Regions from separate parts of the Alkalihalobacterium alkalinitrilicum genome, predicted to be linked through region 3. Evidence: predicted binding sites of a transcription regulator. Region 3 holds the regulator's gene; each other region holds the start of a gene.
What was found. The regulator Rex, encoded in region 3, represses fermentation and respiration genes when NADH is low (regulators of the CRP and FNR family bind a similar motif). The targets are predictions, from matches to a motif close to TTGTGAAATATTTCACAA.
Positions count from the first base shown of each region.

Region 1: the regulator Rex is predicted to act here: its motif matches at 1,161-1,178, upstream of BK574_RS08685 (TIGR04053 family radical SAM/SPASM domain-containing protein).
Region 2: the regulator Rex is predicted to act here: its motif matches at 8,894-8,911, upstream of hcp (hydroxylamine reductase).

Region 1 covers NZ_KV917368.1:1,866,543-1,877,226, reverse strand. Annotated here, with positions in the region: gene BK574_RS08690 (methyl-accepting chemotaxis protein) at 1-1,129, shown strand, start outside; gene BK574_RS08685 (TIGR04053 family radical SAM/SPASM domain-containing protein) at 1,248-2,372, shown strand; gene BK574_RS08680 (MFS transporter) at 2,692-3,834, shown strand; gene BK574_RS08675 (molybdopterin oxidoreductase family protein) at 3,835-5,973, shown strand; gene BK574_RS08670 (4Fe-4S dicluster domain-containing protein) at 5,989-6,531, shown strand; gene BK574_RS08665 (QcrA and Rieske domain-containing protein) at 6,562-7,095, shown strand; gene BK574_RS08660 (hypothetical protein) at 7,088-7,285, shown strand; gene BK574_RS08655 (Crp/Fnr family transcriptional regulator) at 7,897-8,607, shown strand; gene BK574_RS08650 (hypothetical protein) at 8,835-9,374, opposite strand; gene BK574_RS08645 (YwiC-like family protein) at 9,685-10,407, shown strand.
Region 2 covers NZ_KV917368.1:3,130,072-3,140,755, reverse strand. Annotated here, with positions in the region: gene BK574_RS15130 (amidase) at 1-653, shown strand, start outside; gene BK574_RS15125 (fumarylacetoacetate hydrolase family protein) at 664-1,515, shown strand; gene ggt (gamma-glutamyltransferase) at 1,528-3,183, shown strand; gene BK574_RS15115 (chromate transporter) at 3,221-3,796, shown strand; gene BK574_RS15110 (chromate transporter) at 3,793-4,323, shown strand; gene ahpF (alkyl hydroperoxide reductase subunit F) at 4,444-5,973, opposite strand; gene ahpC (alkyl hydroperoxide reductase subunit C) at 5,986-6,549, opposite strand; gene hcp (hydroxylamine reductase) at 7,106-8,764, opposite strand; gene BK574_RS15090 (ArsR/SmtB family transcription factor) at 9,206-9,550, shown strand; gene arsB (ACR3 family arsenite efflux transporter) at 9,590-10,663, shown strand.
Region 3 covers NZ_KV917368.1:3,455,327-3,466,010, reverse strand. Annotated here, with positions in the region: gene tsaD (tRNA (adenosine(37)-N6)-threonylcarbamoyltransferase complex transferase subunit TsaD) at 1-128, shown strand, start outside; gene BK574_RS16680 (hypothetical protein) at 658-2,808, shown strand; gene BK574_RS16675 (ABC-F family ATP-binding cassette domain-containing protein) at 2,942-4,849, opposite strand; gene BK574_RS16670 (redox-sensing transcriptional repressor Rex) at 5,103-5,738, shown strand; gene BK574_RS16665 (twin-arginine translocase TatA/TatE family subunit) at 5,808-5,990, shown strand; gene tatC (twin-arginine translocase subunit TatC) at 6,007-6,780, shown strand; gene BK574_RS16655 (pyridoxal phosphate-dependent aminotransferase) at 6,934-8,106, shown strand; gene BK574_RS16650 (carbon-nitrogen family hydrolase) at 8,126-8,914, shown strand; gene BK574_RS16645 (DoxX family protein) at 9,845-10,375, shown strand; gene BK574_RS16640 (DHA2 family efflux MFS transporter permease subunit) at 10,666-10,684, shown strand, end outside.

The DNA.
Region 1 (10,684 bases), 1.6 Mb from region 3:
TATTCCCGTACTCATTTCGACAGCAGTCACGATTTGGTTTGTTGGTAGAACGATGAAACCTATTTCCAACTTTATTATATACGCAAGAAAAATTGCCCAAGGAGATTTAACAGCACCGAGATTAACGACAAAGCGAAATGATGAAATTGGTGAATTGGCGAATGACTTTAATAATATGGTCGATCAGTTAAAAGAAATTGTAGGGGATGTTTCTAAAAGTTCACAGCAGGTGGCAGGAACGTCCGAACAGTTATTTGATCAAGCCGAGCACGTAACGATGGCTACCGAACAAAACACAGAACGAATAAAAAGCATTCAAGAGGATTCTCAACAACAAGTTCGTAAATCAAATCATATTAATGAAGTAGTTACTGATATATCAAATGATATGCAAAAAGTACTCGAACGAATGAATAGCACCACAGAAGTTTCCACGCTTGCAAATCAAAAAGCAGGTACAGGTGATGAAGTTATTAAACGTGCCATTGAGCAAATGGAAATGATAAAACAAAACTCAGTTTCTATGAAAAAAACAATGAACGGCCTGGATCAAAAATCAGAACAAATTAACGAAATCATCTCCATGATTACCGCTATTGCCGATCAAACGAACTTACTCGCTTTAAATGCAGCGATTGAGGCCGCAAGAGCAGGTGATCATGGAAAAGGATTTGCCGTTGTTGCGGATGAAGTACGGAAACTAGCAGAACAATCATCATCTGCAACGAAAGAAATTAGTCATTTGATTTCCCAAATTCAACAAGAAACAACAGCAGCTGTTAAAACCTCTTCAGAAGGAGACAAGGCAGTTACTGATGGGATTTATGTAATGAACCAAGCAGGATCATCATTCCATGACATTGCAGATACGATTAATGAAATTACGAGTGATGTGTATTCAATTAGTCAAAGGCTGAAAGAAATGAATGGTGAAATTCGCAAAATTGTAGAATTAACAAAAATGATCGTCGCCATATCTGAGCGTCACGCTGACCATACAAATTTTGTTGCTGACTCGACCGAACAACAAACAGCAGCCATGCAAGAAGTAAGAGCAGCATCTAGTCAACTAACGTCGATGGCAGATAGACTACAAGAAAAAATTAACCATTTTAAACTAAAAGAATAAGTGATCAGGTAATTAATAAACTGTTGAAACATTGTGATGGAGTTCACAGTCAAATGTCATTAATTCTCTTATAGTGTAAGTAGAAGCATTATTTTGCTGGAGAAGGAGTAGATTCGCTATGAATACACTAGAGAAGAAACTGACTTACGATCAATTTCCTTTCATCGTTATATGGGAAGTCACAAGAGCATGTGCATTAAGATGTCTTCACTGTCGCGCAGAAGCACAATATCAAGCGGACCCTAGACAGCTATCTTTTGATGAGGGAAAAAAAGTAATCGATCAAATCGCTGAGATGAATAACCCACTGTTTGTATTTACAGGCGGAGACCCTCTTATGCGACCTGATTTATTTAAATTAGCTCAATATGCGATTAATGAAAAAAAATTAGCGGTGTCAATGACGCCGAGTGCAACACCTAAAGTAACACAAGCGGCTGTTGAGCAAGCAAAAAACGTCGGGTTATCGAGGTGGGCATTTAGTTTAGATGGATCGAATGCTGAAATCCATGATTACTTTAGAGGCATCAACGGTTCTTTTGACCGTACGATGAAAGGAATTTCTTATTTAAAAGAATTGAACATTCCTATTCAAATTAATACAACGGTCTCGAATTATAATATTGATGATTTAGAACGAATTAGTGAAAAAGTAAAAGAAATGGGCGCAGTCCTTTGGAGCTTATTTTTCTTAATTCCGACAGGACGAGCACAGCAAAAAGACATGCTGACACCAAAGCAACATGAAGAAGTGATGAAGTGGTTAGTAACTGTTCAAGAAAAAATGCCATATCACGTTAAAGCGACAGAAGCCCCTCATTATCGTAGGGTATTTTTTCAAAATCAAAAAGGGGCTGGCCCCCAAGGCAATATACAACATTCAGGAAGTGACCCTAACGGCATTAAAAAACCAGTCAAACATGTCGATGTTCTTGGACGAGCCCCAAAAGGCGTAAATGATGGAGATGGTTTTGTCTTCATTAGTCATATTGGGGATGTATACCCGAGCGGTTTTTTACCAGTAAAATGTGGCAATGTCCGCGAGCAGTCATTGCTAGATATTTACCAGAATTCATCTGTTATGAAAGAGTTACGTGATAAATCTTTATTAAAAGGAAAATGCGGACTTTGTGAATACAAAGAGATATGTGGAGGCTCTAGGGCACGTGCCTTAGCGGTGCATGGCGATTACTTGGAAAGTGATCCAAGTTGTGATTATATTCCTGCAGCATTGGTTCAATAGGCCTGTGTGGCATGCTCCAAGAGTTTCAATCTTTGATTGAGGCTCTTTTTTATCCCGTAACAACTGGCAGTAATAGTTAGGATTTTCATTAATCATTTCATCAAATGTGTCACAAAGTTCACATCTTCTTCCTATCATGCTTTGCCCCTAGTAAATACAAGCCTTTTACTAAAAAAAGGCGAGCTGAAATCTTTCTGCCATTATTTTGTCACGATATTTTCTATCCTCGTGTGAAAAAATTCACAGTGTCAAAATCGCGTAGCCTCTACAATAAATTTAACAAAACAAATTGTGATTTAGCACAGGGGGAGTGACTAGGATGAACCAATTGGAAAGATCCTTTTATTCAAAAACAAGCATGTATGCTTTTATTGTTGTCTTAGTATTAATTTTTACGATGTGGATAGGGACGAAACAGTTTACGCACGTAGATATGATGCTTTTCGGATATCTCATTTCGTCGTTCGTATTTGCAATTGGATTGACTGTAAGAATTTGCTCATGGGTGATCCGTCCAGCAACACACCAAGTCATTAAACGCACGATCAAAAATTTAAAAACAAGAAAAAGACAGAAACGTAACGTAAAAGCAATAGCAAAAACATTAGTGGATAATATTATTTTTCAAAAGTTTATCTTTAAGCGCGGAATTTATCGTGGAATTCAACACTGGCTTGTAGCTTGGGGCTGTATCGGTTCCTTTGGGATCACCTTCGGACTAACGTTCGGATGGGTGCACTTTAGTCTCGTTGATCCTGAAACGTATCAAATCGTTGTCTTTGGGATACCAACGCTACAAATGGCAGCAAATGGACTATTTGCGGAACTTGTTTACAACGGCTTAAATATTACTGCATTAATGGTACTAGCTGGGGTCGTAATGATGATGATCCGTCGAGCAAAAGACAAAAACGTACAAGTAGGACAACGATTTGAATTTGATTTGTTTCCATTATATATGCTGTTAGCTGTAACAGTATCTGGATTGGTTTTAACGCTTTCTTATAAATTTATGGGTGGCTATATGCACCAATATTTAACACTTATTCATCAAGTAACAGTCGTCATCTTTCTCGTCTACTTCCCATTCGGAAAGCTGTTTCATTTACCAATTCGTCCATTAGCGGCAGCTGTACCAATGAATTACCAAGAACAGCTTCAAGTTGATACTCGACCATGTAAAAAATGTGGCACGTCTTATAGTAGTGACGATCAAATTGATGATGTAAAAGACATTTTAGGAGCACAAGCATTTGATTTACAACTGAAAGATGGATCGTATTTAGCTGATTATTGTCCATCTTGCCGTAGAAGAATGCGAGTCATGAGTCAATTAAATCTAGAAAATGCAGCTGGAAATCCATTTGGGCCGATCCAAACGAATAACGGTATTCATATACCTGGGTTTGGTCGCAAACGTACAGAAGACTTTTATGATCGAACAAATGAGGGGGAGAAGTAAATGACAGATTATCTTGTAAAAGACGGAGTTAAAAACTTAATTCATGAAGGTGAAAAGCTAATAACAACTCATTGTTGTTATTGTGGAATGCAGTGTGGAATGCATATTCGTTTAGATGAAAAAACAAATAAAGTTGTTGGTGTTGAACCTCGTTATGATTGGCCAGTAACATTAGGAAAAATGTGTCCTAAAGGTGTGACAGCATACCAAACGATTGATCATGAGGAGCGAATTACAAAACCTCTGATCAAAAAGAACGGACAATTTGTAGAAGCGACTTGGGATGAAGCGCTTGACCTTATTGAGAAGAACTTTAAAAAGCTTCAAAAAGAACATGGAAAAGATGCGCTAAGTGTATTCGGTGGTGTATCGATGACAAACGAAAAATGTTACCTCGTTGGTAAATATGCACGAGCGGTATTAGGTACTCGTTACGTGGATTACAATGGCCGTTTCTGTATGAGTTCGGCTGCAGGTGGGTTTATGGCAACCCTTGGAACCGATCGAGGTTCAACTTTACCTTGGCCAGAGTTAGAGCATACCGATTGTTTCTTTATGGCAGGGTCAAACACAGCAGAATGTCACCCAACGAGTATTCAATGGTTATGGAAAGCAAGAGATAAAGGAGCAAAGATGATTGTAGCTGATCCGCGTGAAACACCAACCGCTCGAATTGCCGATGTTCATCTCGATTTAAGACCTGGAACAGATGACACATTAGCTAGTGGAATGCTTCACCTTCTTATCAAAGAAGGGTATGTAGATGAAGCATATGTGAATGAGCGTTGTAACAATTATGAAGAATTGAAACAAGCTGTCGAGCATTTTACTCCTGAATTTACATCTGAAATCACAGGAATTACGATTGAAAAACTTGTGAAAGCAGCACATATCTTTGGACGATCTCCTCGTTCCGTTGTCATGTTTGCTCGTGGAATTGAACAGCAATCAAAAGGTGTCGACAATGTACGTCTTTACACATCAATGGCACTATTAAGAGGACAAATTGGCAAATTTGCCTCAGGTGTAGCTACTTTTACAGGTCAAGCGAACGGTCAAGGAGGACGTGAGCATGGTCAAAAAGCAGATGCATTACCAGGTTATCGTAAAATATCAGATCCTGAAGCGGTAAAATACGTGTCTAGCGTATGGGGTATTGACCCTGCAGATATGCCAAAAGCAGGAGTATCTGCTTATGAGATGTTTGATGAAATTGAAGAAGGGCGCATTCGCGGGATGCACGTGATGTGTAGTAACCCAGCCGTATCTGCACCTAACCTTGAACATATTTGGAATGGATTTAGAAAATTAGATTTCTTAGTCGTGAGTGACTTCTTTATGTCAGAGACAGCGGAATTTGCTGATGTTATTCTTCCAGTTACTTCTTGGGCAGAAGATGAAGGAACGACAACAAACCTCGAAGGTCGTGTGATTCGTATTCGTAAAGTAAAAGATCCAATTGGTGAGTCAAAAACAGATTGGCAAATTATGAAGGTGATCGCAGAGCGTATGGATAAAGGTCATTTATTTAACTATAACAATCCACGTGAAATCTTTGATGAGTTCCGTTTAGCATCTAAAGGTGGTAAAGCGGATTATTACGGAATTACGTATGAACGAATTGATAACGAAGACGGAGTATTTTGGCCTTGTCCTTCTGAGGATCATCCTGGAACACCGACGATGTTTAAAGAAAAATTTGGAACACCAGATGGTAAAGCTATTCTTCCAATCGTTGACTACCGCGACTCAGGTGAAGTACCCGATGAAGAGTTCCCATTGTATTTAACAACTGGACGCGTAGTCTTCCACTTTTTATCAGGAAGTCAAACGAGACGAACGAAATTTTTAATGGAGCAATGCCCAACACCATATGCGGAAATGCACCCAGCCCTTGCTAGTCAATATGGACTTGCGAATGGAGACAAAGTGACATTAACAACAAGGCGTTCAGAAATGGAGTTGGATGTACGCTTAACAAAAGCAATCCGAGAAGATACTGTATTTGTTCCTTACCATTGGGGAAAAGAACTTGCGATTAACCAGTTAACTAACCCAGCATTGGATCCAGTTTCAAGAATGCCTGAATTTAAAGTATGTTCGGTAAAAATGAAAAAGGCCTTAAACGAAACGAAATAGAGGAGTGTTTGCAAAATGAAAAAAGTCATGTATTTAGAGTTTGAAAGGTGTATCGGCTGCCGCTCGTGTCAAGCGGCGTGCCGCGAATGTGGTGGGCATGATGCGAAAGAGCGGAACTATGTAGAATATGTTGACTTCATGGAGAGCAGACATACGTTCCCAATGCTCTGTATGCAATGTAAAGATCCAGCTTGTGCACGTGTATGTCCAGCAAATGCGATCCAAATTACAGAAGAAGGTGTTGTACTCTCGGCAATGGAAGAAAAGTGTATCGGTTGTCGAAACTGTACATTTGGATGTCCATTCGGAATACCTAAATTCGATTTTGAAGAAAATAAAATGTACAAATGTGATATGTGTTACGACAGAACGCAATACGGGATTTCCCCGATGTGTGCATCAGTTTGTCCAAGTGATGCCATTCGCTTTATCGACTTTGATGAAATGCAAGCGTTACGAAGACGTCGTACACAAATGAATTTAATTGAAGGAAAAAAACCTACTGAGCAAGATAAATGGCAATATGTACCTGAGTTTTTCGGAGTATATTCAGATTAATAAGATTTCAAGACCAGAGGAGGGATAGAGATGACAGATAAAAAGAAACTCGGTCTAAATAAAAAAGATAGTAACGATGACATGATTAATCTCGTCGATAATTTAAATCGCGATGATGATATGAAATTTAATCGCCGTGCCTTTTTAAAAACTGCAGTAGGGACATCAATTGCACTAGGACTTGCAACAGTTCCATTTTCAGTAAGGGCGATGCTCGGAATGGCTGAAGAAGAGTTTGAGCGAACGGAGATTGCTAAGACAGCCGATGTACCAAAAGGAAGCTCGGTAACATTTAAATATCCAACTGACAACGATCCAGCTTTATTAATTCATACGAAAAATGGTGATTGGTTAGCGTATAATAGTGCGTGCCCACACTTAATGTGTCCTGTTTTCTATGAGCCTGAGAAAGAAGAATTAGTATGTCCGTGTCACAAAGGCTATTTTGATCTACATAGTGGGCAGCCGATGGCAGGACCACCTCAGCGTGAACTCCCATTAATTGAAATCGATATTTCAAACGGAGTCGTTTATGCAATTGGAAGGAAAGTTCGCCATGGGTAAAAAAATATGTTGGGGTATTATATTTATAACTATCGCGATAAATGTCGTCATGCTGCAATGGACGATTGAGGCTTATTTAGGATTAGAATATGAAAAAATTTATGGATATACTATAGTTGGTGTTGTTTCAGCGATAATCGCATTTATCACATTTTTGAAATGGCGTAAATTAGAATATACCAGTGAGTAAATGAAAAGCCAACAATCTTGTTGGCTTTTCATTTACTCACAAATCGAATACATATAGTGCATGATAAAAAATAATGAAAAAACTAATTTATTACCAAAAAGTTTAACCTGTCCTGGAAAGATAAGATGTAATAGAAAGATTTCTTTCATACCCAAATAATATAAATCAATTGCCGTTCTTTTTTTTAATAAAAAGATCTCATTTGTGGGGAAAATATATTAAATGAAGTATGAAAGAGTTTTGGACACGAATAAGATTTCAACGATAATGTTAAAGCTCATAAGGTTATAAGGGACTGTATTCAAACATTCCCTTTAGACAACAAGCGTCATAATTAGGAAAAATAACCCCGAATTTTTCAGGGATTTCACCGATTGATAATAGCTAAAAGCTAGCGTATCATCATCAATAAGAACTTTTTATGTAATTACAGTATTTACAGTGAAAAGGTTATAAAAATATTAAGGTTGATGATTAAATATGGAGGTTATCCATAAATTATGGAAATGAACTGGATGACTGACAATAAAATACCATTTTTATTATAACTGTAAAAACAAGATGAAAATTAATGATGTATAAAAAGAAAGTAAAATTGGAGTGAAGCTATAGTGGAGAAGCGAGCGGTAGAAATGAAAAGGTTTTTCAGTGAATTGTCTCCTGAAAACCAGCAGATCCTACTGGATGCAGGGACACCTGTGATCGCAGATGTGGGTACAGTTCTTTTTGTTGAAGGAGATTACCCTGAATTTGTTTATTTAGTTCGATCGGGTCAAGTTAGTTTAAGTAAAATGACGATTGATGGAAAAGAATTCTCGGTACATTTAAAACAAAAAGATGAACTGGTCGGTGAAGTTGGCTTATTCAATGAAATGGCGATTAGCGTAACAGCGAAGGTGGTTGAAAAAGCAGAACTTATACGGTTCGAACGTACACATCTAGAAGCGTTATTTTGCCAAAATGGTGAAATTGCGATGGCATTTATGAAGTGGTTTACGAGGCACACACAATCTACACAAGCTAAATTCCGTGACCTTTTATTATGTGGAAAAACAGGTGCAATTTATTCAACATTAATTCGCTTTTCTAACTCTTACGGTTTAGAACATGATAGTGGTGTGAAAATTAATGTAAACTTAACGAATCAGGACTTAGCTAATTTTATTGGTACGTCAAGAGAAAGTGTAAATCGTATGCTCAATGATCTAAAGAAAGAAGATATCATTGAACTTGAGGAAGGGCATATTGTTATTAAAGACATGCAATTCCTAAAAGATTACCTACATTGCGGTGACTGTCCTGTTGAGATATGTACAATTTAAGAAGAAAGGTTGACTATAGGTGTTTCCCACTCCTCTATTTTGAGGTTTGCGAGTCATTGGAGTCAGCCTCTTTTGTTTTGTTTGATGTGAATGGGAAGAGTGATTTTCACAAAGTGATGAGTGTTTGCAGATACCCAAATAGCCAAGCACCTGCTTGCTTGGCTATATCCCAAAGCAATATCAATCGCCTTAATAAAAAATGGTTAATCATATGCTGCCTGAAAACTTTAGAAAAATTCTCCTGTCGCAGCTATCGAGAGCTCATGTGCAAAAACTCTTTCACCAAATTGAGTCAATAACGTAATACTTTTGATTTGAAAAGATTGATGATCACGTAGTTCGTAATCGACTAAAATTCCGTCCGCTAATTTTTCGCTTCCAGAAAAGATTTCTACTTTTTGTCCTTCCATTGAACGGTATTTCGCTTTTAAAATAAATTCACGCCACTCGGTATATTGATTGTAAATAAACGCTTGTCCTCCGTCTATCAAATATCCCATAAAAGCTCGAGTATCGTCGACCATTGCGTCATCACAATGATTGGAAAGCTCAACAATTAATCGATGAATAGTATCAAATTCGACTAAATCCAACTCAGGAGGAAATGAAAGAAACCAATATTTCTCGTTTGAATGATGTACTATATTTAAGTCATTGTTGCGATCAAGTTTGATTTTTAGTTGTTCCGTTGTATGATTAACAACTGATCCTTCGAACGAAATCTCCATAGGATTCATTTGTTTATATGAAATTGTTACGTATAACATAATTAACATCCTTTCTACCTTATGTGCTTCTTTTACTTTAGCAAACCTTCTCTATTGTGACAGTGCAAAAAATCACACAAAAAAATAAATTGAAGTGTGATGAATTTCACTTCACCACATCAAACTATTTGTTAAAGTATGTGTATAAGATACTGCTGAATAAAGAGCAGATCTTTTTCTCCCCCAGTAACTGGCGCCATTCTCCCTATCTGAAGCTTTGCTGAACAGCTTTACTTGAGATTAGCGCCAGTATACCCAATTAAACTGCACACTTTTGTGATTAAGGAAAAAAAAGAAAGGCGGGGTGAAAATGAACTGGTTTATTCCTCGTGAACATGGGGCGTGGGCAATGTTAATTGTTCCGTATTTATTGGGTATTCTGTTTAGCACGACGAACTGGACCCATCTCTTTTTCTTTATCGGGATATTAAGCTTTTACTTTGCGACAGGTCCAATTCTTGCGTATATTAGACAACCTAGATTAGGAAAGAGCGTTCTTCCTGCCATCGGATTATATACCATTATTGGGAGTCTATTCTTCATTCCAATCATTATTCAACTTCCTTTTTTAATGGTGTTGTTCCTTTTCATTAGTCCGTTCTTCGCTGTGAATTTATGGTTTGCAAAGCAAAAAAAAGAACGTTTATTTATTAATGATGTTATAGCTATCTTCGGCTTTTCATTTTTAGTCCTAATTGCATTTTATATCGGTAATCGTGAAATTCCGATCCAAGCGTATATGCTCATGCTCGTAAATTTATGTTTTTTCATTGGTAGTGTGTTTCACATTAAGACTTTCATTCGGGAACGAGGAAACCAACACTTTCATAAACTTTCGAACATTTATCATAGTAGCTTAATTATAATACCACTCTTATTTGGTCTACCTTTTATTGCTTTAGCCTTAGCTGTAAGCTCATTAAAAACATGGATCATGCCAAGGAATAAAAAAATCAAACCAATGACATTAGGTTTGATTGAAATGGGAAACAGTGTTGCTTTTATAGTTCTATTAGTCGTGTTTCTCACATAAGTAATCCCCGCTAAAGATGGTTGTCATCTTTAGTGGGGATTAACTTAATATCAAGTATAAAAAAAAAATTTTCGTCTTGTTGTCATAATGATAGCTTAATTTGGTTAATACACAGAGGTGAGAAGCTCATTAGGTATGATATCATTATCTTGAATGTTGGTTAATAAATCTTCTTGAAACATGAGATATAAACCTTCGAGATATTGGGTCCATTTTCTTGCAGTTGTGATGTTACGTTTATTTGGAAAGGACGAATAATTTGATCAATACGGTGATT
Region 2 (10,684 bases), 330 kb from region 3:
TTGGTCAAGTGTTACTAGACCAACCAGAAACCAAGAAGCGGTTTACCAAGCTTATTATTCCCCAAGATATTATTTCAATGATGCCTACTGAATGTAAGGATGTATTTCTAAAACAAGTAGAATGGTGGAAAAATCAGTATGAGCATGTGAATATGCAAGTCATTGCTCCTGACGGGATTCAAGAATGGTTGAATGCATTTCGAACGCTCCAGGGCTATGAGATTTGGCAGACGCATGGCGAGTGGATTTCAGAAGTGAATCCTACGTTTGGTCCAGATATTGATCAACGATTTAAATGGGCAAGCACTATAAAAGAGGATGATGTTCATCTGGCCAAACAAAAGCAGAAGGACTATCGCAAACAAATTTTGGAACTTCTCGGTGAAGATGGAGTGATTTTAATGCCAACTGCTCCAGGTATAGCTCCAAAGGTAGGAAAACAAGGGAAAGAACTTGAAGAACAGCGCGTTAAAACGCTGCAAATGACATGTATTAGTGGTTTAGTAGGTTGTCCGCAAATTTCATTACCACTTCTACAAATCGATGGCCTTCCAGTTGGTTTGTCATTGCTTGCAGGAAGAGAACAGGATCTTCGTCTCTTGCATGAAGTGAAATTCTGTACGGACCAGATAAGTCTAGTAGGATATGAATAGGAGGAGTAGGATGAGATTTGCAACCGTATATATCGACGAAAAGGAAACCGCAGCGATTGCTATTGACGAGGGACTTATTTTGATTAATACGCTGAATGAAATTTCAGGGAAAAATTGGAGCCCTAATTTATTAGAACTCATTGAAACGGGTCAAATTTATGAATTGGTTCAATGGTTTCATCAACTTCCGCATGAGGAAATTATACGTTGCAATGTACTTGATGAAACGAGTGTTCCATTTGCGCCTTTGTATCGCAGACCGCGAAAAATCTGGGGAATTGGGATGAATTATTTGCCACACGAGCCAGACCCAAATGAAACATATTCAGATCCAGTCAGTTTTATGAAACCAGACACATCAATCATTGGAATGAACGACACCATTCTCATTCCTCATGGCTCTATAAACACAACGGCCGAGGCTGAACTTGGGATCGTTATTGGAAATAAATGTTCGAATATTTCAAAAGAAGACGCCGTCGACTATATTCTTGGGTATACAACCACGTTAGATATGACAGAAGCGGATATTCATAGCGAAAATCAACGTTATTTAACACGAGCGAAAAGCTTTGATACGTTTTTTAGTTTTGGTCCATATTTAGTGATAGATGAGGTTGAAAATGTAAAGGAACTTGTAGTGACTACTGTGTTAAATGGGGAAAAGGCCCATCAAAATGTCGTTTCGCATATGCGTTATGATATACATGAAATAATTGCTTTTCATTCAAAGGTGATGACCTTACTACCAGGCGATATTATTATTACTGGTACTCCAGGTTCGGTCGTCATTCGAAACGGAGATATAGTAGAGTGTCATATTTCAGGCTTTGCGCCTCTAGTTAATGAAGTAAAAGGATAGAAAGGAGAAATTATGGGTCCACTACACATTAATTCTTATCGACCGACAACGATGTCGGTCAATGGTATGATCACAACTCCTCATTATTTAGCCACTCAAGCAGGACTTCGAATTTTGCAAAATGGAGGGAATGCAATGGAAGCTGCCATTGCTGCCGCTTCGACAATTGCCGTCGTTTATCCGCATATGAATACGATTGGTGGCGACAATTTTTGGTTGATTTTTGATGCAAAAAAGAAAAAACTTTCAGCACTTAACAGTAGCGGACGTTCAAGTCACCAAGCAACAATTGATTTTTACAAACAAAGAGGGTTCCACACTTCAATTCCAGTACGAGGATATTTATCAGCGAATACTGTTCCAGGAGCTGTAGCTGGCTGGGCTGCCGTGTATCAGTACTCTAAAGAAAATGGACTAGGGACAGCAAATTGGTCAGATCTTCTTCAATCGGCGATTTCTTACGCGAAAGAGGGATATCCAGTTACCCCCAGTCAACAATATTGGACAGAAGTCAACCTAGATCGAAAAGATCAAACGTATCGTAACCTCCAGAGATTTCCAGAGTTTTCTCGTATTTTTACAAATAGTGGTGAGCCATGGAAGGCTGGAGAAGTGATGAAGCAAACTGACCTTGCGTTAACGCTTGAAGGAATTGCGGAGAACGGAGCAGATGCTTTTTATAATGGATCAATTTCGAAACAAATGGTTGCTGATATACAGAAACATGAAGGAGTTCTTACGGATAAAGACTTTGCAGGTCATGTTTCGGACTGGGTGGAACCGCTCTCTATGAACTACAGAGGATATACAGCTTATAATTTACCACCGAATACACAAGGTATGGCATCCCTATCTATTCTAAACATTTTAAATCAATTTGATTTAACTCATATCGAAGAAAATTCAGCCGAGTATTATCATTTGATAGTGGAGGCAACGAAGCAGGCGTTTTCAGATCGAGACGAGTGGCTGACAGATCCTGACTTTTTAGATATTCCTATTCATCAACTGCTTTCGCCACAGCACGGGCAAACACTTGCTAGCAAAATAAATTTTACTAGTGCTTATACAAATGAGAAGCAACTTGATCCTAAGGGAGATACAGTCTGGTTCGGTGTTGTTGATAAAGATGGAAATGCGGTTTCCTTTATTCAAAGTATATATCATGAGTTTGGTTCTGGTATTATTCCTAAAGGAACAGGAGTGTTGCTACAAAATCGTGGCAGCTTTTTCTCACTCGATCCAACTCATATTAATCATCTTGAGCCGAATAAACGTACATTCCATACATTGAATCCAGCGATGTTATTAGCTGATGATCAACCATTTCTCGTTTATGGGACGATGGGAGGCGAAGGACAACCGCAAACACAGGCCGCGCTCGTGACACGCATCGTAGATTATGGAAGAAGTGTCCAAGAAGCGATCGAAGCGCCACGTTGGTTATACGGTCGTACGTGGGGAGTGAGCTCGAATAGTTTAAAGTTAGAGTCGCGCATTCCGAGTGAAGTTCAACAATCATTAGCTGAGCTTGGGCATCATGTTGAAACAATGCCTGCATTTACAGATGTGATGGGGCATGCAGGTGCTATTCAGATTGATCCGAACTCTCGAGTCAAATATGGTGGAGCTGACCCGCGTGGTGATGGAGCTGCAATGGGTTATTAAACAGCAACTGCTTTAGCGATTGGAAAGAGGGATTATGATGAAAACACAGATTGATTTATTTATTGCTTTTTTTCGTTCAGGTATGCTTGGCTTTGGAGGTGGACCATCGGCCATTCCCCTCGTAAAAAAAGAAGTCGTGGACACGTTTGGCTGGATGAATGAAGATGAATTTGCAGATGTGCTAGCGCTTGGCAATACATTGCCTGGTCCGATTAATACAAAAATGGCAGGTTATATCGGTTATCGGGTTGCAGGTCTGATCGGATTAATCATAGCGGTTAGCGCCTCAATTGTACCAACGATTTTCTTAATGATCCTCTTGTTAACCTCACTTTCAGTTTATAAGGATCAACCATGGGTTGCGGGTATCACACAAGGTGTCATTCCGATTGTTAGTGTTATGCTTTTCGTACTAGCGTGGGATTTTTTAAAGAATGCAAAAAAAAGCCTTGGTTGGCCTATTAGTCTTATATTACTATTTGTAAGTTTAATTGTTATTGAAATCCTTGGAGTTCATCCTGCCATTATTATTGCGTTATTATTACTTTTTGCTTTACTTAAGAAAAACAATAAACAAGTCGGTTCCTCGAATAAAAAGGAGGTACAAGGTTGATTTATTTAGAGATTTTCCTTGCGTTCTTCATTCCTGGCATCGTTGGCTATGGAGGTGGTCCTGCTTCCATTCCCCTTGTAGAATATGAAGTGGTTCATCGTTATGAATGGATGAGTGTCGAACAGTTTAGTGAAGTGCTCGCTTTAGGGAATGCTCTGCCAGGTCCTATTGCTACGAAAATGGCAGGATATATTGGTTTTGAAGTTGCAGGAGTGATTGGGAGTGTTGTTGCGGTAGTTGCTACTGTTGCTCCTTCATTAATATTAATGATCGTATTACTTGGCATTTTATATAAGTTTAAGGAATCTCCAAAGGTGAAAAGAATGACTGGACTCATTCGTCCGACTATTGCAATTTTACTAGGGGTGTTAGCATTCCGTTTTCTTCAATTATCTTTTGTAGAAACAAGTCCTTGGCATACAGTTTTTTTAATTGTGGTTGGGTACTTATTCCTTGAGAAATGGAAGGTTCACCCATCACTTGTGATCCTTGGTGGTGTTTGTTATGGAGCTATCTTTTTAAGCTAACTATATTTTTATTCATTTTATCCATCTAGAAAACAAACAAACGAATTGTACTTTCGTTCATGATAGAAAAAGTCGTTTTACCACTTAATAAGTAGTAAAACGACTTTCTTATGTTTTGTATTAATTTCGGATGAGGTAATCAAAAGCGCCTAAAGCTGCAGTCGCTCCTGATCCCATCGAGATGATAATCTGATTATAGGCACTATCAGTACAATCACCTGCGGCAAATAAACCAGGTACAGTTGTAGCCCCATGTTTATCTACAATGATTTCACCGATGCGATTACGTTCAACAACGCTTTCTAACCAATCGGTATTAGGTACAAGGCCGATTTGAACAAATACACCTTGTAATTCGACATGTTTTACTTCTTCTGTTTCACGGTCAATATAAGAAATTCCGTTAACACTGTCAGTACCCGTAATTTCTTTAGTTTGAACATTCTTTAAGACCGTTACATTTGGAAGGCTGTAAAGGCGCTTTTGTAGGACTTCATCAGCTTTTAGTTCTGGCATAAATTCAAGAACCGTTACATGATTGACAATCCCTGCAAGATCAATCGCTGCTTCAATACCAGAATTACCTCCGCCAATAACTGCAACATCTTTTCCTTCAAACAATGGACCGTCACAGTGAGGGCAATAGGCTACCCCTTTGTTTTTAAACTCTTGTTCTCCAGGAACGCCAACATTACGCCAACGAGCACCTGTTGTTACGATAACACTTTTACTCTTAAGTACAGCACCACTTTCGAGTTCAAGCTCAAAAAGATCTTTCTTTTCGATACTCTTAGCACGCTGTAAATTCATAATATCAATGCCATACTCTTTAACATGTTCTTCAAGGCTTGCTGCGAGCTTAGGTCCCTCAGTATGTTTTACACTGATAAAGTTCTCAATGCTCATCGTATCAAGAACTTGTCCACCGAAACGTTCAGCGACAATTCCTGTACGAATACCTTTACGTGCTGCATAAATCGCGGCACTTGACCCAGCTGGTCCGCCTCCAACAACAAGTACATCGAATGGTTCTTTATCTGAAAGCTCAGATGCATCTGGACCACTGCCCATTTTAGCAAGAATTTCTTCTAGGGTCATACGACCGCCACCGAAGAATTCCCCGTTTAAGTAAACAGCTGGTACCGACATGACATTTTTACTTTCTACTTCATCTTTAAATACTGCCCCATCAATCATAGTGTGAGTGATGCCAGGGTTGAGTACACTCATCATGTTAAGAGCTTGTACAACGTCAGGGCAGTTATGGCAGCTAAGGCTGACATATGTTTCAAAGTGGTATTCACCGCTAATGTTTTTCACTTGCTCAATGACGCTTTGATCAACTTTAGGCGCTCTTCCACTAACTTGGAGTAGGGCTAGCACTAATGAAGTAAATTCATGTCCTAAAGGAACACCTGCAAATGTGACGCCAGTTTCTTGGCCTACACGGTTGACGCTGAAGCTTGGTGTTCTTGTTAATTCAGTTTTTCGGACACTGATTTTATTTGACATAGAAGTTAGTTCATTGACTAACGCTTCCATCTCATTTGAAACATTACCGGAACCTAAACTAACTTTAAGCAGAATATCGCCTTCCATTAGTTGCAGGTATTGATTTAACTGTGACTTAATTTCAGCATCAAGTACCATTTATCGCACTCCTTAGATTTTACCTACTAGGTCAAGGCTTGGCTTAAGTGTTTCTCCACCTTCTTGCCATTTAGCTGGGCAAACTTCACCTGGATTGTTACGAACATATTGTGCGGCCTTAACTTTGTTAACTAGGATACTTGCATCACGACCGATACCACCAGCGTTGATTTCAACAGCTTGGATAACACCGTCTGGGTCAATGATGAACGTACCACGGTCAGCAAGACCAGACTCTTCGTCTAGAACTTCAAAGTTACGAGTGACTGTTTGTGAAGGGTCACCAATCATTGCGTAAGTAATTTTTCCAATTGTTTCTGAGCTGTCATGCCATCCTTTATGTGTGAAATGAGTATCTGTTGAAACGGAATATACTTCAACTCCAAGTTCCTTTAGCGTTGCGTATTCGTTTTGTAAATCTTCAAGCTCAGTTGGGCAAACGAATGTGAAATCTGCCGGATAAAAGCAGAAAATGCTCCATTGACCTTTAAGGCTTTCGTTCGTTACATCGATAAACTCACCGTTTTTAAAAGCTTTTGCACTGAATGGTTTTACTTCTGTTCCAATTAATGACATATTAATCTTCCTCCTATAATATCTAAAAATATTTTTTACAGAATTCATTATAGAATAATTTTACTTATCTATAATAATTCTAATTCGATAACAATTATCAACTAATAGATGCTTTTTGTCAAGTGATAAGTTTGAATGTTTATTTTCCAAGGAGAATTTTAGACCTAAAGGATTATAAATGCTTTAACCTAGGATTCATAATTGGACTTTACAATGATCGAAAAAAGGTTGCAAAGGCAGCTAGTAAATACATCACTTGAAGATCTAGCAAAGAAGTTACTATTGTATAAACAGTTCTGCCACTAAGAGAAAAGCAAATTCTACAAATTATTATCTCCCACTTTAATTAAGATAATTTCTGAACAGGCTATTTATTCTTTAAAAATTAACTTTTGGACTTTTAATTGACAATGGTTATCAATATGACTCTTTGGTATTAAGAATAGTATTTTTCAATAATTGAAGCATTATTAGTTGCAGCAAAAAGGATTCCGAGTAACCGATTTTCGATTACATGGAATCCTCTCTACTGAGTATTCTTTCAATTTGTGCTTAATTAGCCAGCTGGAACGACTTCATTCATGAACATCTTGATATCGTCTGTCGTGTTTGTGATACCGCCAATGTTGAATTTTTCGATCAACATATTTTTTACATTTTCAGATAAGAATGCTGGTAACGTTGGACCAACATGGATGTTTTTTACATCAAGGTACAATAGAGATAAGAAGACAATTACCGCTTTTTGCTCATACCATGCAATGTTATATGATAATGGTAGATCATTTACACTCTCTAAACCAAACGCTTCCTTTAACTTCAATGCAATCATAACTAATGAATAAGAATCGTTACATTGTCCTGCGTCTAGAACCCTTGGGATACCATTGATATCCCCTAAATCTAATTTGTTATAACGATATTTCGCACAGCCAGCTGTCAAAATAACGGTTTCTTTTGGTAACTCTTCTGCAAAATTTTTATAATACTCTCTGCTTTTATGTCTTCCATCACATCCTGCCATGACAAAAAATTGTTTAATATCGCCATTCTTAACAGCTTCAACAACATTGTCAGCCAGTTTTAAAACTTGATCGTGTGCAAATCCACCAATGATTTCACCATTTTCAATTTCGATTGGAGCCTCACACTTTTTCGCATGCTCGATGATCGCAGAGAAATCTTTTAATCCGTCTTCATTTTTTTCAATATGCACGACACCTTCAACACCTGTTGCTCCTGTTGTATACATACGATCCTTATATGATGCTTTCGGTGGTACAATACAGTTGGTCGTCATCAAGATTGGGCCGTTAAAACTTTCAAATTCACGTGTTTGCTCCCACCATGCATTCCCGTAGTTTCCGACAAAGTGGCTATACTTATTAAATGCTGGGTAATAGTTAGCTGGCAACATTTCACTATGCGTATAAACGTCCACTCCAGTTCCTTCTGTTTGTGCTAGTAGTTGTTCCATGTCTTTTAGGTCATGGCCACTAATTAAAATGCCTGGATTAGTACGAACCCCAATGTTTACTTTGGTAATTTCAGGATTACCGTATGTTGTTGTATTGGCTGTATCCAATAGTTCCATCGCATGGACACCATATTTACCGCATTCCATTGCGAGACCGACTAACTCATCAATTGATAGGTCGTCATTTGTTACATCAGCAAGTGCCTTTTGCATAAAAGCATAAAGATCATCTTTTTGATATCCTAAGTGATTCGCATGTTCTAAATAAGCCGCTAAACCTTTTAAACCATAAACGATAAGCTCTCTTAACGAACGAATGTCTTCATCTCTTGTTGCTAGGATACTCACTTCTTGACTAGCTGATTTGATTTCCAAATCATTATTGGTTTCAGCAAACCAAGTGACAAAGTCACTCGTATTTTCAACCTTGTGACCCGCCTTTTCAATCGCCGTTTTGGTTGTTTCACGAAGACTTAACCCTTTTCTTATATGATTAAAAAAGTCTTCTTGATTCCAGTTTGCATTTGTAATCGTCATGAAAAGAGATGTAACGATATATTTATCTGTTTCTTTTAAATTTACCCCTAACTCTCGTGCCACATTGTTTACAATTGAAGTGCCTTTGGCTGTATAGATGAGCAAGTCTTGCATATTCGCAAGATTATCTTTCTTTCCACATACTCCAACGATTGTACAACCTGTTCCTTTTGCTGTTTCCTGACATTGATAACAAAACATACTCATAGTTAGATCCTCCAGTAAAAGATATTGTATTTTCCAGTAACTTTTTTTCACTAATTAAATGGTTACTACATAACTAATAATGTTTTTCGATACTGTAAGAATAACAAGGAGTTCATTTCAATGTAGTGATATTAATCACATGTAGGAGAATAACTTTTAAAAAAATTGAAATAGTTGTGTTTTTTTTCTATGAGAAATATCCTTTAAATCCGTAACTGGAGAATGATTTAAATTAGAATAGTAGGTGTGAGAATGAGTAAGACGCTTTTTTATTGAAAAGTACTTAAGGGTAATAATAGGTAGCTGCTTGTAAATAAACAGGATAAATATCTATTCCTTTACAAAATCTTTACATTGAGACAGTTGGAAATAGAATATAAGCAAAGTATTATATAAGTACATACTTATATATTTTGAATTTCTGGAGGTGACTTCATGCAAGAAACAACGGTTGAAATAGAAAAAGCGGCCACCATTTTAAAGTTACTCGGTGATAAAACACGATTGACCATGGTAAAAATTTTGGATTCAAATGATTGTTGTGTTTGTGAGTTTGTGGAAATTTTTAAAATTAGCCAACCTGCGATTAGTCAACATGTTCGTAAGTTGAAAGACTTAGGAGTCGTTCGAGAAATGCGTAGGGGACAGTGGATTATTTATTCATTAAACAAAGATAGTAGCTATTATCTATTGGTTCAAAGCCTGCTTCAACATCTTCCTAACCAAGACTTTAAATTACAAGAATTAGAAGAGCAAGGTTTACGAATAACGTGTGAATAATAATAAAATACTTCATTAATCTAAGGAGAGTGAGAGAAATTGAGTAAAGAAAGCGAAAGTGATGTAAAGAAAGGTATTGGTTTCTTCGAGCGGTATTTAACCGTTTGGGTTGCCCTATGTATTATTGTTGGTCTTGCTATCGGGCAGTGGTTACCAGCCGTTCCCGAAACATTAAGCCGATTTGAATATGCGCAAGTTTCCATTCCAGTGGCTATTTTAATTTGGTTAATGATTTATCCAATGATGGTACAAATTGATTTCAACAGTATTGTGAATGCGGGAAAAAAGCCAAAAGGGTTAGTTGTAACGCTAGTCGTTAACTGGGTGATCAAGCCGTTTACAATGTTTTTCTTTGCATGGCTCTTTTTTAAAATTATTTTTTCCCCATTTATTTCAGGGGAGCTTGCGACTGAGTATATTGCAGGCGCTGTGTTATTAGGAGCTGCTCCTTGTACAGCGATGGTATTTGTTTGGAGTTATTTAACGAAAGGCGATGCGAGTTATACTCTTATTCAAGTATCTGTAAATGATTTAATTTTAATTTTTGCATATGGTCCGATTGTGATGTTTTTACTGCGGATTAATAACGTTGTGGTACCGTATGAAACGGTCATTTTATCCGTCGTTTTATTTATTGTGGTACCGTTAGCTGCGGGTTACATTTCTCGTGTTTTATTAATTAAAAGTAAAGGAAAAGAATGGTTTGAACAAGTGTATTTGAAGCGTGCTGGAAAGTTTACGATTGTTGGACTATTACTAACTTTAATCATTATTTTCTCTTTCCAAGGTGAAGTAATTTTAAATAATCCATTTCATATCGGTTTGATTGCTGTACCGTTAATTATTCAAACGTTTTTTATTTTTGTGATCGCCTATTTTTGGGCGAAAAGATGGCGGCTTGAACATAGCGTTGCTGCACCTGCTGCGATGATTGGAACGAGTAATTTCTTTGAACTAGCTGTTGCGGTGGCCATTGCATTATTTGGGCTCAACTCAGGGGCAACATTAGTTACCGTAGTAGGGGTTCTCGTTGAGGTTCCGTTAATGCTTTACTTAGTAAAAGTAGCAAACAAAACAAGACATTGGTTCCCAGATGCGAAATTGGCTAAGTAAAAATACGAAATAGATTACTGT
Region 3 (10,684 bases):
CTCTTTCACTATGTACAGATAATGCGGCGATGATTGGTGCCGCTGCTAGTTTAATGTTGAAAAAAGGTAAGTTTTCAAGTTGGGCATTGAATGGAAATCCAGGGCTTGAACTAGAAACCGAGGAATGAATACTTCCGCTACAGCATTAATGACTGTTCCTTTTACCTACTTGAATTTTCCTCCATTCTTTTTATTGGCACATTTCAGTAAAGTAATTATGCACCCGATGACCGTTTCTAACCCAGACTTGCATGGTTTTTGTAGGGTGTCCTTTGGCTAAATGATAGAAGTTTAAATCCCATCTCTTCAGTCTATGCTGAAAGAAGGGATTTTTTATTTTACTTAAGAAGAAATCATTTTTAGAGGGGCTAAAAAAATTACCTTTGGTTTTAGTCAGCTTGAACGAGCAAATGTTATTTAAGTTAAGTGGTTTAGTTTGTGGAAAACACTTATCCACAATAATGTGTATAAAGTGGATAAGTTAGTGAATAACTTATTTTACAGGGATATTTAGTGTTTATAAAATTATGTGGATAAACATGTGGATAATGGGGATAACTTTCATAAAATAGGAAAAATCAGTAGTTTACCTGTGTATAACGTTGTGGGTAGTGTGGATATGTCAGAAAATTTGTTCAAAAGGTGAGGAGAGAGTGTGTGAAAAAGAGTTGGATAATTGTTATTAGCTTGTTAATCTTCTTTGTATTCACAACTAATGCGAAAAGTTATGAACAACAACAGTCACTAGTTCTCATCGTTGTCCCTGATTTTTCTTTTGAAGAAGTAGATTGGTTAGTAGAGCATGGGGATGAGGAGTTATGGAAAAATGCTGGTTTGGCTGCCTTAAATGTTCGACCAGATGGGAGTTATTCATACTTGAACAATACGGTCTCATTAAGTACGGGTGTACGTGGAGTAGGTGTGGATAATTGGAATGGTTTTGAACGAGGAGAACATATAGATGGAAGAAAGGTAGAAGATCTCCTTTTACAATGGACAGGAAACTATCCACAAGATAGTTTGCTTCACCCGTATTTCCATAAGTTAGTCGAGAAAAACAATGAGACAACGTTTCGGGCTCCAATTGGGATCTTGGGAGAAACACTAAAACAAGAAGGGGTACATCGTTACGTTCTTGGAACAAGTGACTTAAATATTGAGGAAAGAGTTCGTTATGGATCATTGTTTGCTGTAGATCGGAAGGGTGAAGTGCCTGGGAAGTTATCTGAAATGGTACAAGTAGATCCAGAGGCCCCATATGGGTTAAAAATGAATACTAACAGCTTACTTGAGGAGATCGAAACGATCGAAAAAAACAGTGAGCAGTCATTTATTGTAGTCGAGTGGGGTGATTTTTATCGGTTATATGCAGAAAAGAACAAGATGACTACTGATCATTTTGTGAATAACTATGAGGATGTACTTCGTTCACTCGAACAATTTATTCAATTGATTGTGGATAACGAAAATCGCCATGTGATGTTGGTATCTCCGATGATGCATACAGAAGCATACAAATTAAAAAAACAACTAAGTCCTTTTTTTTATTGGGACGCTGCTCACTTCAATTCATTAGAGTTATATTCACAAACGACTAAACAACGCCATGTTATTAGCAATGTCGATATCGTACCAACGATTCTTTCGATTTACGACATTCAAATACCAGCTAGTTTACCTGGAACGTCTCTAAAACGTATAGAGCGTTCGGATGATTTACATGATGAAATAATTAATAATATCAATTGGATATTTAAAATTTATAGTACTCGAAGCGTCGTCCTATCAAGTTATATTACGTTATTAGTTTTAATGCTCATTGGCGTAGGTATCTTGTTGTGGAGGAGAAGAACAAATCCTCGCTGGTTAAGTATTGGAAAAGTATTATTATTAGCAGCTGTGAGTTCACCGATATGGTATCTTTTTTTATCCAAAGTGCTTCTTTATGTTCATAGTGGTTACTACTTTTGGTTATTAACGTTGTTATCGATATTATTAGGATGGCTTCTTCTAAAGTTTACGAAATATCCGCTCGTTCTTTTAGGTACAGTACAGTTTCTAGTAATCACATTAGATTTGTGGATGGGTTCTCCTTTAATGCAAAGATCCTATTTAGGTTATGATCCGATTATAGGAGCTAGGTATTACGGGATTGGTAATGAATATGCGGGAGTCTATATGATCTCGGGATTACTATTATTAATTCCTTTTTGGAAGGCATCAAAGAAAACCTTTTTCTTAGTAGTCACCATTCTTTTTATTTTTTTAATTTATATGTTGGGAGCCAGCCATCTAGGTACTAACGCTGGAGCAACGTTATCAGCTGCTATTGCGTGGGGATTTATTGCTGTAAAGCATAGTTTTATTATGAAAAAGTGGAAGTTGTGGTTACCGATTCTTCTTATTGGGATTCCACTTCTTTCACTTATGCTTTTATATTTGTTACAGCTAAGTGGAAAACCGACACATATTGGCTATGCTTTTGAAAGGATTTTAAATGGCGACCTAACTTATATGTTGGACGTAATCACAAGAAAATTGCAAATGAATTGGAAGATATTTAAGTTTTCCAATTGGACTCAGCTGTTTGTCACATCTTATATCTTAATGGGAATTATGTTGTGGAGACAAAAAAAATGGATTAAAAATGAGCGTGAAAAAGACATATTGCAAACAATGCTTGTTACATCCGTTGCGTTATTATTATTAAATGACTCTGGTGTTGTAGCAGCGGCAACGTCCATGTTTTTGATTGTGGCTACCAGTTATTTTTGGTTACTAGAAGAAAAAGAGGGAGAAGCTACATAAGCTTCTTCCTTTTATCATCTTGTAACTTAACTGACTATCCTATCTTAATTAAATAAACGTTTAATTAATAGAAAAACCCCACAACTAACTTAGGTGGGGGAAGAGGAAAACCCTAACTGGTGGAAGTTTCAATTTATTCTTGAATTTGCTCCCATTCGGTTAAGAGTTGTTCTATCTTTTCTTTGTGAGTATCTATTTGTTGTTGAAGAGTGGCAGCTTTTTCATGGTCTTCATAAATATCTGGATTACATAAGGCTTCTTCCCATTCAGCAACTTCTGCTTCCATTTGGTCGACCGTCGTTTCAATTTCTTCAATACGACGCTGTCGTTGTCTCTCTTTTCGTTTTGCTTCTTTATCCATTTGGAAATTTTGTTTATCCTTTTTTGGTTCATCACTATTTGATGGCTCAGATGCAGCCAATTCATGTAATTGGCGAGCTTCTTCTTTTTTATGCAAGTAATAGTCATAATCTCCAAGATAATTAGTGATCTGTTGTTGTGTTAGTTCAATAATTCGTGTGGCCATTCGGTTTAAGAAATATCTGTCATGCGAAACAAATAATATCGTTCCAGGATAATCGATTAACGCCGACTCTAAAACTTCCTTACTGTCTAGGTCAAGGTGATTGGTCGGCTCATCGAGAATGAGGAAATTTGCTTTTTTTAACATTAGTTTTGCTAAGGCGAGTCGCGCTTTTTCTCCTCCACTTAAATCAGAAACAATTTTTAAGACATCATCACCACTAAAGAGGAAATTTCCTAAGACTGTTCGGATTTCTTTTTCTTGCATAAGCGGGAATTCATCCCAAAGTTCGTGTATTACTTGTTTGTTCGATGTTAATTTTGCTTGTTCTTGATCATAATAACCTATAGCAACGTTACTTCCATAGGAGACGGTTCCTGTTATTGGTTGCAATTCTTTAGTAATGATTTTCAGTAAAGTTGATTTACCAATTCCGTTGGGACCAATTAATGCTACACTTTCACCACGATTAAGTTGGAAATTAATGTCTTTAAATAATGGGACATCTTTATAACCACCAGAAAGAGCTTGTACCTTTAAGACTTCATTGCCTGTTTGTTTATCAATTCCGAACAAGAAATTTGCTGTTTTTTCATTTCCTTGAGGTCTACCTAGGCGTTCCATTTTTTCTAGTGATTTTCTACGACTTTGAGCTCTTTTGGTCGTAGAAGCTCTAGCGATATTACGACGAACAAAGTCTTCTAGTTTCGCGATCTCTTCTTGTTGCTTTTCAAATTGTTTTAATTCTTGTTCGTAGCGCTGAGCTTTTTCTTCAAGGTAGTCACTATAATTCCCTTTAAACTTTGTCGCTTTTGTTCTTGATAATTCATAAACGTGATCGACAACTTTATCTAAGAAATACCGATCATGTGAGACAATGAGAACCGCTCCAGGGTAATTTGTTAAATATTGTTCCAGCCAAGATAGTGTTTCAATATCAAGATGGTTCGTTGGCTCATCAAGAATAAGTAAATCTGGCTTGGTTAATAGTAGTTTTCCGAGAGCTAGACGCGTTTTTTGGCCACCACTGAGTGTAGAAATTTTCGTAGCATAGTCAAAGTTTGCGAAGTTCAAACCAGCTAGTACGGAACGGATATCGGCCTCGTATTGATAGCCACCTTCATCTTTAAACGTTACTTGAAGTTGATCGTATTCTTGCAAGATTTTATCGTAATGTTCATGACTTGGATCAGCCATTTGTTCTTCGAGCCGTCTAAGAGCCCGTTCTTTTTTTTGAAGTTCAGCAAAAACCGTTAACATTTCATCCCAAATGAACAGTTCAGACTCCAATCCTGTATCTTGAGCAAGATAACCGAGTTTGACATCTTTAGGAATAATCAAATCACCTGAGTCGAATGATGTCTGACCAGCAATAATTTTTAATAGTGTTGATTTCCCAGCCCCATTTCGACCAACAAGAGCAATTCGTTGTTTTGACTGTATTTCAAATTTTATATTTGTCAAGATGGGCTCTACGCCGAATGATTTGGTTAAATTTACACACTGTAATAAGATCATAAATAAAATCCTTCCTACCTATAAAAAGGTTGTTCAAAAAGTTCAGGAGGAGAACTCGCTGTTGAAATGAATTTGTTGATTTGTTACGTTAAACGGAATAAAATTTCCCTATGTGCTATTAAATCAAGTTTACCTTATCAGACGGTATTCAACAACTTCATGAACACTGACTGAAAACAATTACATGAAGAGAAAAATAGTGTACAATATGATTTGTAATAACCTGAAATGGTGTAAACCTTGGAGGCGATCTATGAAATTCGAACAACCCAAAATTCCACAAGCAACAGCGAAACGATTGCCCTTATATTATCGGTATTTAGAGAATCTTAATTCTTCGGGAAAGCAAAGAGTATCATCGTCAGAGTTAAGTGAAGCGGTGAAAGTAGACTCGGCGACGATTCGCCGTGATTTTTCTTACTTTGGTGCTTTAGGTAAAAAAGGGTATGGATATAATGTTAATTATTTGCTATCTTTTTTTCGGAAAACGTTAGATCAAGATGAGTTAACGAAGGTCATCCTTATTGGGGTCGGGAATCTTGGTACTGCGTTTTTAAATTACAATTTTGCTAAAAATAATAATACAAAAATTGAGATGGCTTTCGACGTTGACGAAGATAAGGTTGGGCAAGAAATCGGTGGGGTTAGAATATACAATTTAGCTCAGCTTGAAGAACAATTAGATCCAGACGTGACGGTCGCTATATTAACAGTTCCCGCTCATTCTGCTCAAAAAATTGCTGACCGACTCGTTTCTGTAGGAATTAATGGCATTCTTAATTTTACGCCAGCAAGATTAACAGTTCCAGACAATGTTAGGGTTCACCATATTGATCTATCAGTAGAACTTCAAGCACTTATTTATTTTTTAAAGCATTATCCGTTATAATAGAGGATAAGCCTATAAGTGATATTTCGTTAGAGTATATAGAAAGTTAAATTTAAGGAGGTGTTTGTTATGCCATTAGGACCAGGTAGTTTAATTTTAATAGCATTAGTTGCCCTATTGATCTTCGGACCGAAAAAGTTGCCTGAATTAGGAAAAGCAGCAGGAAATACATTACGTGAATTCAAGAATGCTACTAAAGGATTAGCAGATGAAGACGACGATAACAACAAGAAAAATGAGAAACAAAAATAGTTAGGATGGGTAATTCATGGAACAGAAAGACATGTCTGTGTATGATCATATAGGCGAGTTGCGTAGACGGTTAATTATCGTGTTCGTCTTTTTTATTATCGCCTTTGTGATTGGATTATTTATAGCCAAGCCGATCATTACCTTTCTTCAAAGTGCACCGACTGCTCAAGATATTCCAATGAATGCCTTTAAGCCGATTGACCCACTCAAGGTATATATGACATTTGCATTTTTTAGTGCATTTTTACTTGTTTTCCCAGTCATTTTATATCAGCTTTGGGCATTTATTAGCCCTGGTTTACATGAAGTTGAGAGAAGAGTGACGTTAGCTTATATTCCAATTGCATTTATATTATTTCTGATGGGAATTTCATTTTCTTATTTCATTTTGTTTCCGTTCGTCATTCAGTTTGTCGGTGCGTTAGCAGGACAATTAGGAATAAATGAAATGTATGGAATAAATGAGTATTTTACCTTTCTCTTTCAATTAACCATTCCGTTTGGGATCCTGTTCCAAATGCCAGTCGTTATTATGTTCTTAACACGGCTAGGAATCGTAACGCCAGTCTTTCTTGCAAAATTTAGAAAGTTAGCTTACTTTATCCTTCTCGTGATCGCGGGATTAATCACACCGCCTGAATTGATTTCCCATTTAATGGTTACTTTACCATTATTCTTGTTATATGAGATTAGTATAGTCATCTCAAGAATATCGTATCGTAAAGCACAACGCCTCGAAGAGCAACGTTTAAAAGAACAAGAACAGGCGGATAATGAAAATCATGGCTAGACTGCATTCACTGAATGCAGTCTTTTTTTGGGTTGCCTGGCACCATTGAAACCCGTACTTATAGCTTTGAAGAGGTGGACCATTGACAAAAACCATCACACATCATACGATGGATTTACTGTATTAAAGTGATGAATTGTAGGGGTTGAAATAATGAAACAGTTTCAGATGAACCAGACAATGAAGGGACTTCCAAAGCAATATTTTGCGAGCCTCGTCGCTAAAGTAGGGGCACTTGTAAAAGAAGGTGCAGACATTATTAATTTAGGACAAGGAAATCCAGATCAGCCAACACCTGATCATATTGTAAAAAGTTTGAAGGAAGCGGCCGATCTTCCTAAATACCATAAATATCCACCATTTCGAGGGTATCGCTTTTTAAAAGAAGCGGTTGCGGAGTTTTATCAAAGAGAATATGGCGTGGATATTGATCCAGAGAAAGAAGTTTGTGTTCTGTTTGGCGGAAAAGGTGGACTTGTTGAAATTAGTCAATGCATGTTAAATCCTGGTGACGTTACGCTTGTTCCAGATCCTGGGTATCCAGATTATTGGTCAGGAGTAGCATTGGCTGGAGGCCAAATGGAAATGATGCCATTGCAAGAGAACAATAACTTTCTACCCGATTATCAAGTGATCAGTGAAGACGCTAAAAAAAAGGCTAAACTTATGTTTCTGAATTATCCGAATAACCCAACAGGGGCAACAGCGTCGAAGGCATTTTATGATGAAACGGTTACATTTGCTAGGCAGCATGATTTATGTGTAGTTCATGACTTTGCATATGGTGGTATAGGATTTGATGGTCAAAAACCAGTAAGCTTTCTCCAATCAGAAGGGGCAAAAGAGGTTGGAATTGAAATTTATACGTTATCAAAGACATATAATATGGCAGGTTGGCGTGTTGCTTTCGCTGTTGGTAATGCCTCTGTTATTGAAATGCTTAATTTATATCAAGATCATATGTATGTAAGTTTGTTTGGAGCGATCCAGAAGGCCGCAGCTACTGCACTTCTAAGTCCACAAACTTGTGTGGACGAATTGGTAAAAAAATATGAAGGCCGCCGCAATGTTCTTATTGAAGGTTTACAATCGATTGGCTGGGATGTAAAAGCACCGAATGGGTCTTTCTTTGCGTGGCTGCCGTGTCCAGAGGGAATGAGCTCTGAAGAATTTGCTGATATCCTACTTTATAAAGCACATATTGCGGTAGCTCCTGGCCGAGGTTTCGGTGAAAGCGGAGAAGGGTACGTTCGTGTAGGCCTCTTAGAAGAGGAAGACCGATTAAAAGAAGCAGTCGAGCGTATTCGAAAACTTGAACTTTTTTAAAATGAGAGGAGGTCCTCCAATGAAAGTTGCAATCTATCAAATGGATATTGTACCAGGTCAACCAGAAGAAAATCGTAAAAAAGTGAGACAGTGGGTTGGCCAGCTAATGCAAAGTGAAGAAATACCAGATGTCATTGTTCTTCCTGAAATGTGGACGACAGCTTATACGTTACCGACGTTAGATGAAGTCTGTGAGGGTGAGCGGAATGAAACTGCCCAATTTTTAAGTGAAATGGCGAGTATGAACAACATCAACGTTGTCGGTGGTTCTGTTGCGACAAAGGTAAAGGATAAAATATATAATCGAGCGCTAATCTTTAATCGATCTGGGCAACAAGTTCACCAGTATGATAAAGTACACCTCGTTCCGATGCTTGATGAACATCTATATTTAGCTGGAGGCGAACAAAAGGCTCAAATTTTTGAATTAGACGGAGTGAAAGTAGGTGTGATCATATGTTATGATCTTCGTTTTCCAGAACTTGCTCGCTCGTTAGCCTTAGACGGTGCCGAAGTGCTGTTCATTTTGGCGGAGTGGCCTGAAGCAAGGCAAACCCATTGGACAATATTGCAGCAAGCCAGGGCAATTGAAAACCAAATGTATATTATATCGTCCAATCGAGTGGGGACTTACGATGGAGTAGAATTTTGTGGGAGATCATATGTGATTAACCCATGGGGAGATATTATTGCCCAGGGTACACAAGCAAAAGAAGAAACCATTAGGGCAACCTTGCCATTAGAAAATGTAAAAGAAGTCCGTAAAAATGTTCCAGTTTTTAAAAGTAGAGTGCCAAACTTATACTGAATAATGAAGAGGGAGCACAAAGTCTAGTTTTTAGACCTTGTACTCCTTCTTTTTATGAGCATTCGAGCGCTACTTGGAGTAATAGTAGCCGTCGTACTTATTTAAGTAGTTTTGCTTTGGCCGTAGTTAATTCAGATTAATGTTAAAGTGCTTTATGTTAGCTGATGTCAGGGGAAGAAGAAGTGAGGGCGGTAAGTACAGGGAGTTCATAGTGCCCGTGGGAGGAATAGAAGAAGCGGTCGTGGTAACTATAAAGCGTTCATAGTGCCCGCGGGAGGACTAGAAGAAGTGGTGTCGGTAACTATAAAGGGTTTATAGTGCCCGCGGGAGGGATAGAAGAAGCGGTGATGGTAACTATAGAGGGTTCATAGTGCCCGTGGAGGGATAGAAGGAGCGGTGGCGGGAACTATAAAGCGTTCATAGTGCCCGTGGGAGGGATAGAAGAAGCGTGGGCGGTAACTATAAAGGGGTCATAGTGCCCGTGGGAGGGATAGAAGAAGTGGTGGCGGTAACTATAGAGGGTTCATAGTGCCCGTGGGAGGGATAGAAGAAGCGTGGGCGGTAACTATAAAGGGGTCATAGTGCCCGCGGTAGGGATAGAAGAAGTGGTGACGGTAACTATAAAGCGTTCATAGTGCCCGTGGGAGGGATAGAAGAAGTGGTGGCGGTAACTATAGAGGGTTCATAGTGCCCGAAGCAGTGTTAGAAGAAGCGTAGCGGTAACTATAAAGTGTTAATAGTGCACAAACAGTATAAGCGATCACTATCATACTGCTATTTTGAACAGTTTGTGAAATGGTGAGCAAATATATAGACAGATATAGAGGTATGCTTTAATATATAAATTGTGAAACACTTCACAAACGAAGCATTAAAACTTGTCGCGACCAGGTTAAATGTCACTAACAACGTTCTAGAGGAGGAATAACTATGTTTGGTCAATTCTTACGCAATCATTCTATTTCAGCAGGTATCCTTTTATTTCTACGTGTATATCTAGGTTGGACTTGGTTAACTTTAGGTTGGGGAAAAATTACAGGCGACTTTAATGCTGGAGGTTATTTACAAGGTTCAGTAGCTAACCCTGTAGTAAACGGGGAAGGTCTTATATATCCGAATTACGTAGCGTTTTTAGAGAAGTTTGCTATTCCGAATGCGGATCTATTTAGTGGTATGGTAGCATGGGGAGAGTTTCTTGTAGGTTTAGGACTTATTCTTGGTGTATTCACTAGTGCTGCAGCATTCTTTGGTGTAATGATGAACTTCGCATTTATGTTTGCGGGAACTATTTCCACTAATCCATGGCTGGTGTTAATTTCAATGTTTATTTTAGCAGCTGGTGCAAATGCAGGTCGTTACGGTGGAGATCGTTGGGTATTACCTTATTTACGACAAAGTTTTATGAAAAAATCAGATGATCAAATGTTAGATGGTCAGAAAAAAGTTATAAAAGTTGCATAACGAAATAAAGACAATCAGTCTTGACTCTCGCTTTACCCCTCATAATAATAAAATGGTTTGAAGTTACTTTCTGTTGTAGTTGCACTAGTAGGCATCTGCATAGAAAGTAGCTTCTTTTTTATGCTTTCTTGGTGTATCGTCAATGGGAGGTGAGAAGTGGCGGGAGTTTCATTGTGAGACTGGCTCTTTTTCGACTTTCTTTCAACTGGAAGTAAAAAGGTACCTGAAATACTGTGATCCATGTTATAGTAGTAGTAATTTATTTCGACTAACGAAATGGTGGTATTCATATGAGTAATATATCAGAAA